Regions from separate parts of the Nonomuraea sp. NPDC003727 genome, predicted to be linked through region 3. Evidence: riboswitches for the same ligand, from Rfam matches in the RefSeq annotation. Region 3 holds a riboswitch; each other region holds the start of a gene.
The links. A riboswitch is a leader RNA that binds a small molecule or an ion and turns the genes downstream of it on or off. The one in region 3 is predicted to bind cobalamin.
Positions count from the first base shown of each region.

Region 1: linked by a shared signal. The riboswitch ahead of cobN (cobaltochelatase subunit CobN) and the one ahead of bluB (5,6-dimethylbenzimidazole synthase) in region 3 are both predicted to bind cobalamin.
Region 2: linked by a shared signal. The riboswitch ahead of ACWDLG_RS33020 (ribonucleoside-diphosphate reductase subunit alpha) and the one ahead of bluB (5,6-dimethylbenzimidazole synthase) in region 3 are both predicted to bind cobalamin.
Region 4: linked by a shared signal. The riboswitch ahead of ACWDLG_RS15010 (CbtB domain-containing protein) and the one ahead of bluB (5,6-dimethylbenzimidazole synthase) in region 3 are both predicted to bind cobalamin.

Region 1 covers NZ_JBSFNE010000005.1:180,663-183,966, reverse strand. Annotated here, with positions in the region: gene ACWDLG_RS15045 (hypothetical protein) at 1-1,028, opposite strand, end outside; cobalamin riboswitch at 1,040-1,227, shown strand; gene cobN (cobaltochelatase subunit CobN) at 1,263-3,304, shown strand, end outside.
Region 2 covers NZ_JBSFNE010000014.1:264,656-267,959, forward strand. Annotated here, with positions in the region: gene ACWDLG_RS33005 (prolyl oligopeptidase family serine peptidase) at 1-126, opposite strand, end outside; gene ACWDLG_RS33010 (ArsR/SmtB family transcription factor) at 206-784, shown strand; gene ACWDLG_RS33015 (tripartite tricarboxylate transporter substrate-binding protein) at 846-1,742, shown strand; cobalamin riboswitch at 1,766-1,964, shown strand; gene ACWDLG_RS33020 (ribonucleoside-diphosphate reductase subunit alpha) at 2,052-3,304, shown strand, end outside.
Region 3 covers NZ_JBSFNE010000024.1:95,216-98,519, forward strand. Annotated here, with positions in the region: gene ACWDLG_RS39090 (copper chaperone PCu(A)C) at 1-408, opposite strand, end outside; gene ACWDLG_RS39095 (MFS transporter) at 541-1,089, opposite strand; gene ACWDLG_RS39100 (hypothetical protein) at 1,299-1,625, shown strand; cobalamin riboswitch at 1,796-1,990, shown strand; gene bluB (5,6-dimethylbenzimidazole synthase) at 2,021-2,653, shown strand; gene ACWDLG_RS39110 (hypothetical protein) at 2,733-3,304, opposite strand, start outside.
Region 4 covers NZ_JBSFNE010000005.1:171,791-175,094, forward strand. Annotated here, with positions in the region: gene ACWDLG_RS15005 (glycoside hydrolase family 38 N-terminal domain-containing protein) at 1-975, opposite strand, end outside; cobalamin riboswitch at 1,226-1,355, shown strand; gene ACWDLG_RS15010 (CbtB domain-containing protein) at 1,453-1,578, shown strand; gene ACWDLG_RS15015 (CbtA family protein) at 1,588-2,523, shown strand; gene ACWDLG_RS15020 (histidine phosphatase family protein) at 2,562-3,263, shown strand; gene ACWDLG_RS15025 (VWA domain-containing protein) at 3,260-3,304, shown strand, end outside.

The DNA.
Region 1 (3,304 bases), on a different contig from region 3:
ATCTCCAGGTCGTCTCCCTGCCGGGCCTGGGCGGGGGTCTGCTCGTCCCTCAGCCGGGCCTGCGCGGGGGTCTGGTCGCCCTGTGAGGCCGGGCCGGGGAACCGGGCGTCCTGTCGCGGAGTCGCCGGGCCGGGGTCCTGGGTGGTCGGCGGGTTCAGGCGGGCGGCGAGCCGGGCAGGGCCGTCCGGGAGGTCCGTGACGCGCCAGGCGGTGCCGTCGCTCAGCTCCATGAAGGCCGAGGCCGCCGCGAGCATCAGCGGAACCGCGCCGGGCACGGTCACGGGTACGGCCTGCCGTTCCCCACCGAGCAACAGCACCCCGCCGGCGGGCGAGGTGGCAAGGAAGGTCACGTCGGCGCCGCAGGACAGGACGTCACCGGTGCCGTCGTCCAGGGCGAACAGGAAGCGGCCGGAGAGCGCGGCCAGCTCGGGGGCGGCGCACAGCCGGCGGTCCAGGTCGGCGACCAGCGGCCGGACGTCCACCAGGGACGAGGGGGCGCGTCCCGCCAGCGGTGAAGCGAGGATGTTGCGGACCCGCTCGTGGGTGGCCGACGGCAGCAGCCCCGCCGCCGCCATCCGCGCCGCGAAGACCGGCACGCTCGCCGCGGCCGCGCCCGGTCCGGGACCCGCCCGAAGCCCGTCCGGCGCCACGCCCGCGGAAACCCCGGCCTGCGCCGCGCCGGCAAGCGGTGCGCCCGGCACCGCTCCTGAGGGGATGCCGTCCGGCGCCATGTCCGCTGCCGCGACGCCGGTCGGGGCCGGGCGAGCGGGCGTCCCGGCAGGTGGAGCGGCGGGCGTGGCAGGGGTGACGCGCAGGCCGCGGACCTGGAGGTTCGCCCGGGAGGTCAGCTCGATCACGCCCGATCCCAGCTCGGCCGCGCACGCCGCCACCTCGCCCAGCTGGGCCGCCGTGAGGAAGCCACCGGGGATGCGGACCCGGGCGAGCGCGCCGTCCGCGGCGGTGTGGACCTGAAGGGCCCCGGGACACGCATCAGGGCGCAGGTGTCCTGAAACGTCGGTTATGTCCACGGGGAGGATGGTAACCCGTTCAAAACCCTCTAGTCTGATCACAGACGAGGGCGACGGAGGAAGCCGGTGCGAAGCCGGCGCGGTCCCGCCACTGTGACCGGGGAGCGAACCCCACCGCAGGCCACTGTCCGGCGACGGACGGGAAGGCCGGGGTGAGCGTCGATCCGGGAGCCAGGAGACTCCCGCTCTCGTGACACCCGCGACCGGGGCGAGGACCCCGAGGGAGGAGTTCCTGTGCCCGAGAGCACGGCCGTCCTGCTGCTGTCCACCTCCGACACCGACCTGCTGAGCGCGAGGGCGAGCGGCGCGCCGTACCGCCTCGGAAACCCCGCCCGGCTGGCGGTCGACGACCTGCCCGCGCTGGTCGAGGGCACGGACCTGGTCGTGGTGCGGCTCCTCGGCGGGCGCAGGGCCTGGGAGGAGGGGCTCGACCGGCTGCTCGCGGGACCACGGCCCGTGGTGGTGCTGGGCGGCGAGCAGGCGCCCGACGCCGAGCTCATGGAGCTGTCGACGGTCAGCGGCGGCGTCTGCGCCGAGGCGCATGCCTATCTCGCCCACGGCGGCCCGGCCAACCTCGCCGAGCTGCACGCCTTCCTGTCCGACACGGTGCTGCTGACCGGCAACGGGTTCGCGGCGCCCGAACCGGCCCCGGCCTGGGGGCTGCTCGAGAGGGAGCGTTCCGCCGCCGAGGGGCCCGTCGTGGGCGTGCTCTACTACCGCGCGCACCACATGGCGGGCAACACGGCCTTCGTGCGGACGCTCTGCGACGCGATCGAGGCCGCGGGCGGCCGCGCGCTGCCGGTCTTCTGCTCCTCGCTCCGTACGGCGGAGCCCGGCCTGCTCGACACGCTGCGGACCGCCGACGCGCTCGTGGTGACCGTCCTGGCCGCCGGAGGCACGCGGCCCGCGACGGCCGGAGCCGGCGGCGACGACGCGGCGTGGGACGTGGGCGCGCTGGGCGAGCTGGACGTGCCGATCCTGCAAGGGCTGTGCCTGACCACGAGCAGGCAGGCGTGGGAGGAGAACGACGACGGCCTGTCACCGCTGGACGCGGCGTCGCAGGTGGCGATCCCCGAGTTCGACGGCCGGATCATCACGGTGCCGTTCTCGTTCAAGGAGGTGGACGCGGACGGGCTGACCGTCTACGCGGCCGATCCCGAGCGCGCGGCCCGCGTCGCCGGCATCGCCGTACGGCACGCCCGGCTCAGGCACGTCCCGAACGCCGAGAAGAAGCTCGTGGTGATGCTGTCGGCCTACCCGACCAAGCACGCGCGCGTCGGCAACGCGGTCGGCCTCGACACCCCCGCGAGCACCGTGAAACTGCTGGCCAGGCTGGCCGGCGAGGGCTACGACCTGGGCGAGGGTCTGCCCGGCGTCGCCGAGGGCGACGGCGACGCGCTGATCCACGCGCTCATCGCGGCCGGCGGCCAGGACCAGGAGTGGCTGACGGAGGAGCAGCTCGCGGCCAACCCGGTGCGCGTGCCCGCCGCCACCTACACCTCCTGGTACGGCACGCTCCCCGCCGAGCTGCGCGAGGCGATGGAGCGGCACTGGGGGCCGCCGCCCGGCGAGCTGTTCGTGCACGAGGGCGACATCGTGTTCGCCGCACTGCGGGCGGGCAACGTCGTGGTGATGGTGCAGCCGCCGCGCGGCTTCGGCGAGAACCCGATCGCGATCTACCACGATCCGGACCTGCCGCCCAGCCACCACTACCTGGCGGCCTACCGGTGGCTGTCGGCGGAGTTCGGCGCGCACGCGATCGTGCACGTCGGCAAGCACGGCAACCTGGAGTGGCTGCCCGGCAAGTCGGCGGGCATGTCGGCCGCGTGCGGGCCCGACGCGGCGCTGGGCGACCTGCCGCTGGTCTACCCGTTCCTGGTCAACGACCCGGGCGAGGGGACACAGGCCAAGCGGCGGGCGCACGCCGTCCTGGTGGACCACATGGTGCCGCCGATGGCCCGCGCCGACACCTACGGCGACATCGCCCGCCTGGAGCAGCTGCTGGACGAGCACGCCTCGATCGCCGCGATGGACCCGGCCAAGCTGCCCGCGATCAGGGCGCAGATCTGGACGCTCATCCAGGCGGCACGGCTCGACCACGACCTCGGTCTGGCCGACCGGCCGCACGACACGGAGTTCGACGACTTCCTGCTGCACGTGGACGGCTGGCTGTGCGAGGTCAAGGACGTGCAGATCCGCGACGGGCTGCACGTGCTGGGGGCGGCGCCCGAGGGGTCGGTGCGGGTCGACCTGGTGTTGGCGATGCTGCGGGCCCG
Region 2 (3,304 bases), on a different contig from region 3:
CGCCAGGTCGCCGGGCACGGGTACGGCGGGCGGGGCCGGGGGCGCGGCCTGAGCCGCCCCGGCCAGGCCGAGTGCCGCTAAGAGCGCCAGCAGCGCCGGCATCACTGTCTTCACGAATCGCGTCATATTGCCGAAGATAGTCTGCAGAGAACTCTCGGCAAAGAGATGTCTGCAGAAATCCTTCTGGAGTACTAGGGTGATCGTCATGAAGGATGACGAGCCCTGGGTTCTGGACGATCCCGGCAAGCTGAAGGCCCTGGCCCATCCCATGCGCCGCGCGATGCTGCGCCACCTCGGCCTGCACGGCCCGGCCACGTCCACGACGCTCGGCTCGCTGCTCGACGCCAAGACCGGGACGACCAGCTACCACCTGCGCCAGCTGGAGAAGTACGGATTCATCGAGGAGATCCCCGAGCGGTCCACCGGGCGCGAGCGGTGGTGGCGCAGGGCGGAGACGGGCGACATCAGGCTGCCGCTGCCCGCCCAGCTCGCCCCCGAGGACCGCCCGGTCCTCGCCGAGTTCCACCGGATCGGGCTGGAGGAGGACAAGCGGATCCTCCTGGAGCAGCTGCCCGCCGCCTACCAGGCCGACCCCGCCTGGGTGAAGGTGTCGCGCGCGCTCGGCCGGATGCGGCTGGACGAGCTGGAGGACTTCTTCGAGGAGTACATCCTGCTGCTGAAGAAGTACAGCCGGCGGGCCGCCGACGCCCCGCCGGAGGCCAGGCCCCTCCACATCCGGCTGCTCGCCGTTCCCGCCGACCTGCCCGCCACCCCCGAGGTGTGACGCAAGGTGATCATCCAATAACATCCTGTACAAGGGTTGGGGGCGACGGGGAGGGGCGCGCATGCGCCGTCGGGAGTTCGTGGCAGCGTTCGTGCCGGGGACGGTGGCCGCGCTGGCGTGCCTGGCCGGGTGCGGCGCCACGGTCCCCCGGCAGGGAGCCAGCTTCACCGTCGTGCCGGGCGGAGAGGCGTGGATCCCCGTCGCGAAGGTCCTGGCGGGCCAGTTCAGATACAGCGGCGTCGCCGACGGCGGGACCTCGCTGACCGTGACGGGCCTGCCCGCGCTCGCGACCGCCCTGCGCAACGGCTCCAAGGCGGCCGGCACCCCGCTGGCCAGGCTGGTGGGCGACGTCGAGGTGCTGGTCGTGCCCGCCGCCTCGCTGCTGCGCGGCTTCGACGACTTCGCCGGGCGGCTGCTCGCCGACCCGGGCGCCACGGTGCTGGCGGGCCGGCCCCAGGGCGGCACCGACCACCTGCTGTTCGGGCTGGTCGCGCGCGGGCTCGGCGCCGACGCCAGGGTGCTCGACTACGCCGGCTATCCCACCACGCACGACGCGGCCGCGGCGCTGCTCGTGGGCCGGGCCGCCGTCGCCGCCGGGCCGCTCGGCGACTGGCGCAAGCGCATCGACAAGGGCCAGGTCAGGGTGCTGGCCGTCTCCTCCGCCGAACCGGTCGACGGCATCGAGGCGCCGACGCTGCTGGAGTCGGGCGTGCGGGTCGACTTCGCCGACTGGTGCGGGGTGCTCGGGCCGGGGGAGATGACCGAGCGCGAGCACGCCCAGGCGGTCGCGATCCTCGAGGAGATCACCGGGTCCCGGCAGTGGGCGGATGCGTGCCGTACGAGAGGGTGGAAGCCGATTCCCCTCAGCGGCGGCGACTTCGGCGTGTGGCTCGGGTCGGAGACCGAGCGGACCCGTGAGGTGCTCAAGGACCTCGGCCTCATCGACATGTTGGGGTAGTTGCGCCCGCGGCCACTAGATGTAGGATCCTGGTCGTCGCTGGTTCGCCCGATCAGGGCGGAGCAAAAAGGGAAGCCGGTGCGAATCCGGCGCTGCCCCGCAGCGGTGAGCGGGAACGACCGCCGTCACGACGCACTGGGCCCATGGCCTGGGAAGCGACGGCCAGTAGGAAGCTGACGAACGCCCGCGAGTCCGAAGACCTGCCAGCGGTGTGACCTGTCCATGGCCTCGAGGGAGGGCCGGGGGGCCTCGCGGCATGCCCGCGCGCTCTCGCCTGCCCTCACGAGGCCGAGCTCGCGAGGAGAGAGCGTGACGCAGACCGTAGAGGTGGATCGCCGGCTGGCCATCGAGGAGGCCGCCGCCAGGGTGATCGCCGATCCGGAGAACTCCAGGGTGGCCGCCAGGCTGCTGGCCGAGGAGATCGCCGACGAGGCCGCCGCGCACGGCGTGCGGACCTTCTCCGAGTCGATCGCGGCCACCCACGCCGCCGGCCTGCTCCAGGACGGGCTGGCCGCCTTCGTGGCCGCCCACGCCGCCGCCCTCGACGCGCTGGTGGACGAGAGCGCCGACGACAGGTTCGAGTACTTCGGGCTGCGCACCGTCTACGACCGGTACCTGCTGCGCCACCCCGACACGCGCGGCGTGCTCGAGCGCCCGCAGCACTTCCTGCTGCGCGTGGCGTGCGGCCTTTCCGCCTCGGTCGCCGAGGCCGCCGAACTGTACGCCCTGATGTCCACGCTGTCCTACCTGCCGAGCTCGCCCACCCTGTTCAACTCGGGTTCGCGCCGCGCGCAGCTGTCGTCCTGCTTCCTGCTCGACTCGCCGCGCGACGACCTCGAGGGCATCTACGAGCGCTACGGCCAGGTCGCCAGGCTCTCGAAGTACGCCGGGGGCATCGGCATCGCCTGGACCAGGGTCCGCTCCCGGGGCTCGCTCATCCGCGGCACGAACGGCCACTCCAACGGCATCGTCCCCTGGCTGCGCACGCTCGACTCCAGTGTCGCCGCCGTCAACCAGGGCGGCCGCCGCAAGGGCGCGGCCTGCGTCTACCTGGAGACCTGGCACGCCGACATCGAGGAGTTCCTCGAACTGCGCGACAACACCGGCGAGGAGGCCCGCCGCACCCACAACCTCAACCTCGCCAACTGGGTGCCGGACGAGTTCATGCGCCGCGTCGAGGCCGACCAGGTGTGGTCGCTGTTCGACCCCAAGGAGGTGCCGCACCTCACCGACCTGTACGGCGAGGCGTTCGACGACGCCTACCGGGCCGCGGAGGCGGCCGGCCTGCACACCCGCCAGATCCCGGCCCGCACCCTCTACGGCCGGATGATGCGCACGCTCGCGCAGACCGGCAACGGCTGGATGACCTTCAAGGACGCCGCCAACCGCGCCTCCAACCAGACCGCGCGCCCGGAGAACGTCATCCACCTGTCCAACCTCTGCACCGAGATCCTCGAGGTCACCAGCGACGGCGAGACCGCCGTCTGCAACCTCGGCTCGATCAACCTGGCCGCCCACCTGGCCGGCGGCTCGATGGACTGGGCCCGGCTGCGGGCCACCGT
Region 3 (3,304 bases):
CCCCATGAGCATGATGTGGTCGCCACCGGGCTTCAGCACGTGGGAGCTCTTGGCGGGGATGACGAAGCCGCCCTTCTTCGGCTGCATCACCATCTTCCCGCCGGACTCCACCACCTCGTGCAGCTCCACCTTCGGCGACAGGGGGCTGCTGCCCGCCACGACGGCGACGGCCGTGCCGGAGTTGTTGACGAGCGTGCCGAAGGCGGCGGTCATCCCCTTCTTCGTGGTCTTGATCCACGGGTCGGTGATGGTGAGCGCGGAAGCGGCAGCCGACTGCCCGGACGGCCCGGACGGCCCGGACGGCGAGGCCACGGCGACCTGCTTCGGAACGGAGTCGGCCGCCTCCTGGACGCCACAGGCGGCCAAGCTGGCCACGCCGACGACAACGACGATGACGCGCGAGAACATGGAAAGCCCTTCTTCCGGCTGAGCCGGCACTGGTGTCATGGCACTGATGTCGACCCGGCGCCCGTCACGACAGGGACGCCGGGGAGCACCCCTTTCCCGGGGTGGCCCGCATCGGCCTCCTCGAACGGGAGGTCAGGCGGGAACGGTGCGCATGACGCCAGGAGGGCCGCGCCGGCCCATCTCGTGGCCGAGCAGGATGGAACGCAGGATCGCCGGCCGCTCGGCCGGCGCGGGGACGGCCGTGCGGGCCGCCGGATCGACGAACGCCAGCACCGCGACGAGCAGCCGTACGGCCAGCCGCCGCAGCAGCGCCCACAGGGCCGCCTCGCCGTGCGACATCCACAGCGCCGTCAGCCCGATCGCCCATCCGTGCATGACCAGCATGCCGAGGCCCGGCACCAGCCAGGACTGGCCGTGCGCGTGCCCGGCGACCACCGGCTCGACGGCATGGGCGCCGGCGAACAGCACGTGCAGCACCAGCTGCGTGGCGGCCAGGGTCACGGCGATCACGGCCGCCGACCGCTCCCGCCCGGCCAGCGCCTGGGCCGGCAGGAACGACACCAGCAGCGCCACCACCACCGACGGCGCCGACACCGACCCGCCGGCGAACACATGGGCGGCGATGCCGAGCATGACCGAGACCGCGGCGAAGGCGGCGGCTCGCAGAGCTCGAAGCGGCATCGTGGCTGACATGGCCCGGCCATCATCCCACGCTTACCCGCCGCCTCCCAAAGCGGATTCTTCGCCGCACCACCGCTCCTCCGCCCCCCATCACCGCAGGCGCGACCGCCCCTCTGCCCCCCATCACCGCAGGCGCGACCGCACCCCTGCCCGCCGCCCCCGCGGCCGCCACCCGTCGCCTTTCGACCGCCCCCGCGCTGGTGACCGCCGTGCCCCCGGTCAGCACCGCGTCCCGGTCCACCGCGTCCCCGGTCACCGGCCTCTCCCCCGCGCCCGACCTGCGCGCCTGCTACGACGGCGCGTGCAGGCTCTCCCTCAGCCGGGCGGTGTCCTTCCGCGTCAGCTCGCGCTTCGGCATCACCAGGCTGGCCGTCACCTTCACCGGCGACCAGGTGAAGGTGAAGGGCACCGGTCCAGGCGTCAGCTCGCAGGCGCGACTGGGCGCGGGCACCACCGGATCGGTCAACGGCATCGGCGTCCAGGTGCTGTCCCTGTCCGCCGACCGGGTCGTCCTGCGGCTGTCCCCCCGGCGGTGACAACCGTCCAGGCACGGCAGACGTCGCGGCGCACGCGTCCGCCCCCCTCGCGCGACGAAGCCTGGACGAGCCCGCACCGGCCGTGGTGACACTACCGCGGGCAGGGCGACGGAGTCCCGGCCGACCTCGCCGACCGGGCGGGTGAAGTGATCGGCTACCGTACTGCCCGGCGAACTGTTGCGAGGTGCCCCGCGTTCGCGGGGAGAATCGGGAAGCCGGTGAGAGTCCGGCACGGGCCCGCCGCGGTTACCGGGGAGCCTCCGCCCACGCGCGCGAGCGCAGTCACTGGCCCGACAGGGCTGGGAAGGCCGGCGGGCAGGCGTTGATCCGGGAGTCCGAAGACCGGCCTCGCGTTCACCGCCCCCACGGGGGCGCGAGTCAGCGGGAGCCTGCCCATGATCAGCCAGCTGTACGACGTCATCCACCGCCGCCGCGACGTGCGCGGCGAGTTCACCGGCGCGCCGGTGCCCGACGAGGTGCTGCACCGCGTGCTGTCGGCCGCGCACGCGGCGCCCAGCGTCGGCCTGTCCCAGCCGTGGGACTTCATCCTGGTGCGCGACCGCGCCGTCCGCGCCGCCTTCCACGATCACGTACGGCAGGAGCGGGACACGTTCGCGGCCACCCTCGACGGCGAGGCCGCCCGGCGGTTCGCCCGGATCAAGATCGACGGGGTGCTCGAGTCGACGCTGTCCGTCGTGGTCACCTACGACCCTGGCCGGGGCGGGCCCGCGGTGCTCGGCCGCCACGCCATCGCCGATGCCGGGCTCTACTCGGTGTGCCTGGCCATCCAGAACCTGTGGCTGGCCGCCACCGCCGAAGGGCTCGGCGTCGGCTGGGTGTCGTTCTACCGCGAGTCCTTCCTGCGGGACCTGCTGGGCGTCCCCGGCGTGGTGCGACCGGTCGCGTGGCTGTGCGTGGGCCCCGTCTCCCACCTGGAGAAGGTCCCTGACCTGGAACGGCACGGCTGGCGACGGCGCCGCCCGCTGGACGCCGCCGTCCACCACGACCGCTGGACCGGCGACCGGTGACCTGCGCCCGGCCGCCGGGTGGGAATGCCCGCGCGAAGCCCATCCGGGAGAGCCCCTCCTACGGGCGGGCCCTCCGCGGTCAGCGGAGCCGGTCGCGCAGGCGGGCGCACTCGTGGGCGAAGCGGGTGCCGCGCCCGCTGTCCGCGTGGTCGGACACGCACGGGATCTCGCCTCGGGCGCCGGTCCACGCCGCCACGTCGGTGGCCAGCGCCACCGCCGCGGTGTGGCCGGCGGTCGGCCGCTCCCCCCGGCCCGGCAGCAGCACCGGCAGCATCCCCCTGAGGATGTCCCAGACCTGCTCGTGCGCGCCCCGGCGGGCGGCGCCGGCGAGGGAGTCCAGCACCGGAGGGATCGGGTATCCGGCGCGGCGGATCAGGAACGCCAGCTGGCGGCCGACCGCCTCGGCGGGCAGACTGCCCCGGGCCGCCATCCGCAGCAGCAGCGGCACCGCCTTCGGTTCGCCCTTGGCGAGGAAGTAGGCGAGCATGACCGCGATGGCGTCACCGGCCGGGCCGTCGGCGTCGGCGAGTATCGCCAGGTGCGGCGGGTAGATCCCGGGGCGGGTCCACCGGTACAGCAGGTAGGGCAGGTAGTTGACGGCGACGACCTCGCGGTGCGACGGCAGGACCGCCGCCCACCAGGCCATGGAGT
Region 4 (3,304 bases), on a different contig from region 3:
AACCGCCGTCATCGCCTCCTCCAGCGTCGCCGAGGAGTCCATCCACCAGCCCGCCGAGTAGTGCGCGGGCATGTAGTGCGTCACGACGCCGAGCCCCGAGGGCGAGATCCACTCGAACTCGCTCGGGAACTGCATCAGCGTGGCGTCGTTCTTGGCCTGCTTGAAGTTCTTGCTGATCGGGCCCCACTGGTGGAAGGGGCCGCGCGCCCACGCGCTGCCGGTCAGCCCGGCGGCGGCGAGGTAGCCGGGGAACTGCGGGTCGTGGCCGAAGGCGTCGAGCTGCCATGCCGTAAGGGGCTCGCCGCCGAGGATGTCGCGCTGGTAGCCGATGCCGTACACGATGTTGCGGATCGTGGTCTCGGCGCCGGTCAGGTTGGTGTTGGGCTCGTTGTAGGTGCCGCCCATCAGCTCCACCCTGCCCTCGGCCATCAGGCGGCGCAGGTCGGCCCTGCGCTCGGGGTGGGTGTCGAAGAACGGCTTCAGGTAGTCGATCTCGGCCAGCACGAACTTGTAGTCGGGGTCGCGTGCCGCGAGCGCCAGATGCGCCTCCACCAGGGCGAACGCGTTGCGCTCCCACAGCGGCCTGGTGGTCGCGTCACCCGACAGCAGCTCCCACGGGCTGGTGTAGGCGGCCTGCGTGTTCCACCAGACGGGGTCGTAGTGGAAGTGCGACACCATGTGCATCGTCCAGCCCGGCTCCTCCACGGTCACCTGGGCGGCGAGCTCGTCGCCGGCCGAGGTGACCACACACGGCAGGACGGTCCCCGGCTCGGCGTTCACCTCCAGCGGGACCTCCACCACGACGGTCCCCTCGCCGGCGGGCACGACCGCGCGTCCCGCCACGCCGTCGCCGCGCACCTCCAAGTCGGCGTCGTGCTCACCCTGCTCGGCGGTGACCCGGAGGACCTGGTACGGCTGCGCCTCCGTCCCGACGAAGAGGTCGGTCGACTCGGCGGTCAACAGGCGAACGGGCACGGGGTCTCCCTCGGCGTTCTAGGGGGCGGTCGCCGTCACACTAGGTCCTATCAAGATCAATGGCAACGTTGTCATAGCCCGCGCCCGCTCTCCCCGGGAACGCTGATCCCGGCGTTTCCTGGAAGCGGACAGTCCGTGCCCCGCCTGCGCCGGGACAGTCCTTCGTGGCGCGCCGGAAACCCCGGACGTGGGCATCTACATCTCAGAAAGGGCCCGAACAGGATCGGGTGATGTTGACGAGACCCGGAGAAAGGGATACGTTCCGGTAGATTTCGCGGCGAATCAGGGGAAATCCGGTGAGATGCCGGTGCGGACGCGCCACTGTATCCGGGGCCCACAGCCCCGGGAGCCAGGTCACCTGACCGTCGCGACCTCAACCAGCGGGACGCGTCATCCCTGAGGAGGCTTCACATGAGTGGTCTGTCCACGTCCGTAACCGCAATTCCGCTTCACCGTCTCACGCGCTGGCTGCTGGCCGTGCCCGTTCTGATGCTGCTCGCGTACCTCGTCCTCATGGACAACGGCGCGATCTCGCAGACCGGCACGCTCCTGCACGAGCTCATGCACGACGGGCGTCACCTGCTCGGCGTGCCCTGCCACTGAGGCAGCGTCATGGTCAAGTCCCTGGTGGTCAGGGGCCTGCTCGTCGGGCTCCTGGCCGGACTCGTCGCGGGCGTGTTCGCCTTCTTCGTGGGGGAGCCGCGCGTCGACGCCGCGATCGCCCTGGAGGAGGCGGCCGCCGCCGTATCGGTTGACGGCGGCGACACCCCGTCCTCCCACCATTCCGACGGCGCCGGTCAGCCGTCCGCCCCGGCGGACGGCGCGGCTCAGCCGTCCGCTCCGGCTAATGCGGCTCAGCCGTCAGCCTCGACGGATGGTGCGGCTCAGCCGTCGGCCCCGGGGGACGCGGCTCGGCCGTCGGCCCCGGCAGGCGGCGGCGAGGAGGCGCACAGTCACGACGACGGCGCTTCGGCCGGCCACAGCCACGGCGAGGAGGCCGTGGTCAGCAGGCCGGTACAGAAGGTCGGTCTCTTCCTGGCCACCGGCCTGTACGGCCTGGCCGTCGGCGGCATCTTCGCCCTCGTCTTCGCCGCACTGCGCGGCAGGGTCGGCCCCAGGTCGGAGCCTGGCCTGGCGATCGTGACGGCAGCGTGCGCGTTCGGTGCCATCACCCTGGTCCCCTTCCTGAAATATCCCGCCAACCCACCCGCTGTCGGCGACCCCGAAACCATCAACGCCAGAACGCTGCTCTACGTCGTGATGGTCCTCGTCGGCCTCGCCTCCATCGCGATCGCCGTCGCCGCCACCCGCAGGGTCACCGTGCCAGGCGTCTGGGCGAAGGGCCTGGTGGGCGGGGTGACCTTCCTGATTCCCGTGATCGCCGCGTGGGTGCTACTCCCGCGCGTCGACGAGGTGCCGCCCGGCTTCCCCGCCTCGCTGCTGTGGGACTTCCGGCTGGCCTCCCTCGGCACCCAGGTGGTGTTCTGGGTGGCCTTCGGGGTGTTGTTCGCGGTGGCGGGCGAACGGGCGAAGGCGCGGGTCAGCTGACCAGGGTGCTGTTCGTACGGCATGCCTCGACACCGGGCATGCGTGGCGCGCGCTTCCCTACGGGGGAGGAACGCGCCGACGCGGCGAGCCTTGAAACGGCCCAGCGCCTGAGCCGAACCCTGGCCTCCGTCCTTCACCCCGGAACACCGTCATCTCCGGCACCGTCATCTCCTGGAACACCGTCATCTCCTGGAACACCGGGTTCCGGGGTGTTCGGGGAGGGTGGAACGGCGTTCGTCGCTCCGGGGCGGGCGGCTCGGGAGACGGCCGTGGCGCTCGGGTTGGCGCCCGTGGTCGTGCCCGAGCTGGCCGAACCGGATTACGGGAGCTGGCGCGGCCTGCCGTACGAGGAGGTCGTGAAGGCCGACCCGGAGTCCTTCGCCCGGTGGCTCGCCGACCCCGGCGCCGCGCCCCACGGTGGGGAGTCGCACGTCGAGGCGGCGGACAGGGTGGTCCGCTGGGTGGAGTCCCTTCGCGAGACCCCACCAGGCGAGCTCGCCCGCCCCGACGCCCCCTCACCGGAACCCGGCACCTCGGGGCGGTCGGGCCCGGGTTCGCGCGGGCGGGGGTGGGTGGTCGTGTGCGACGTGACGGTGGTGCGGGCGGTGCTGGGACATGCGCTCGGCGTCGGCCCTCTCGTCGCCGCGCGACTCGACATCGCCCCTCTTTCTCTCACGCAGGTGTCCGCCTCCCGCGAGGGCTGGCGGATCGGGTACGTCAACCGGAAGGCCACACCGTGACCGCCACCTATCCCTTCAGCGCCGTCGTCGGTCTGGACGAT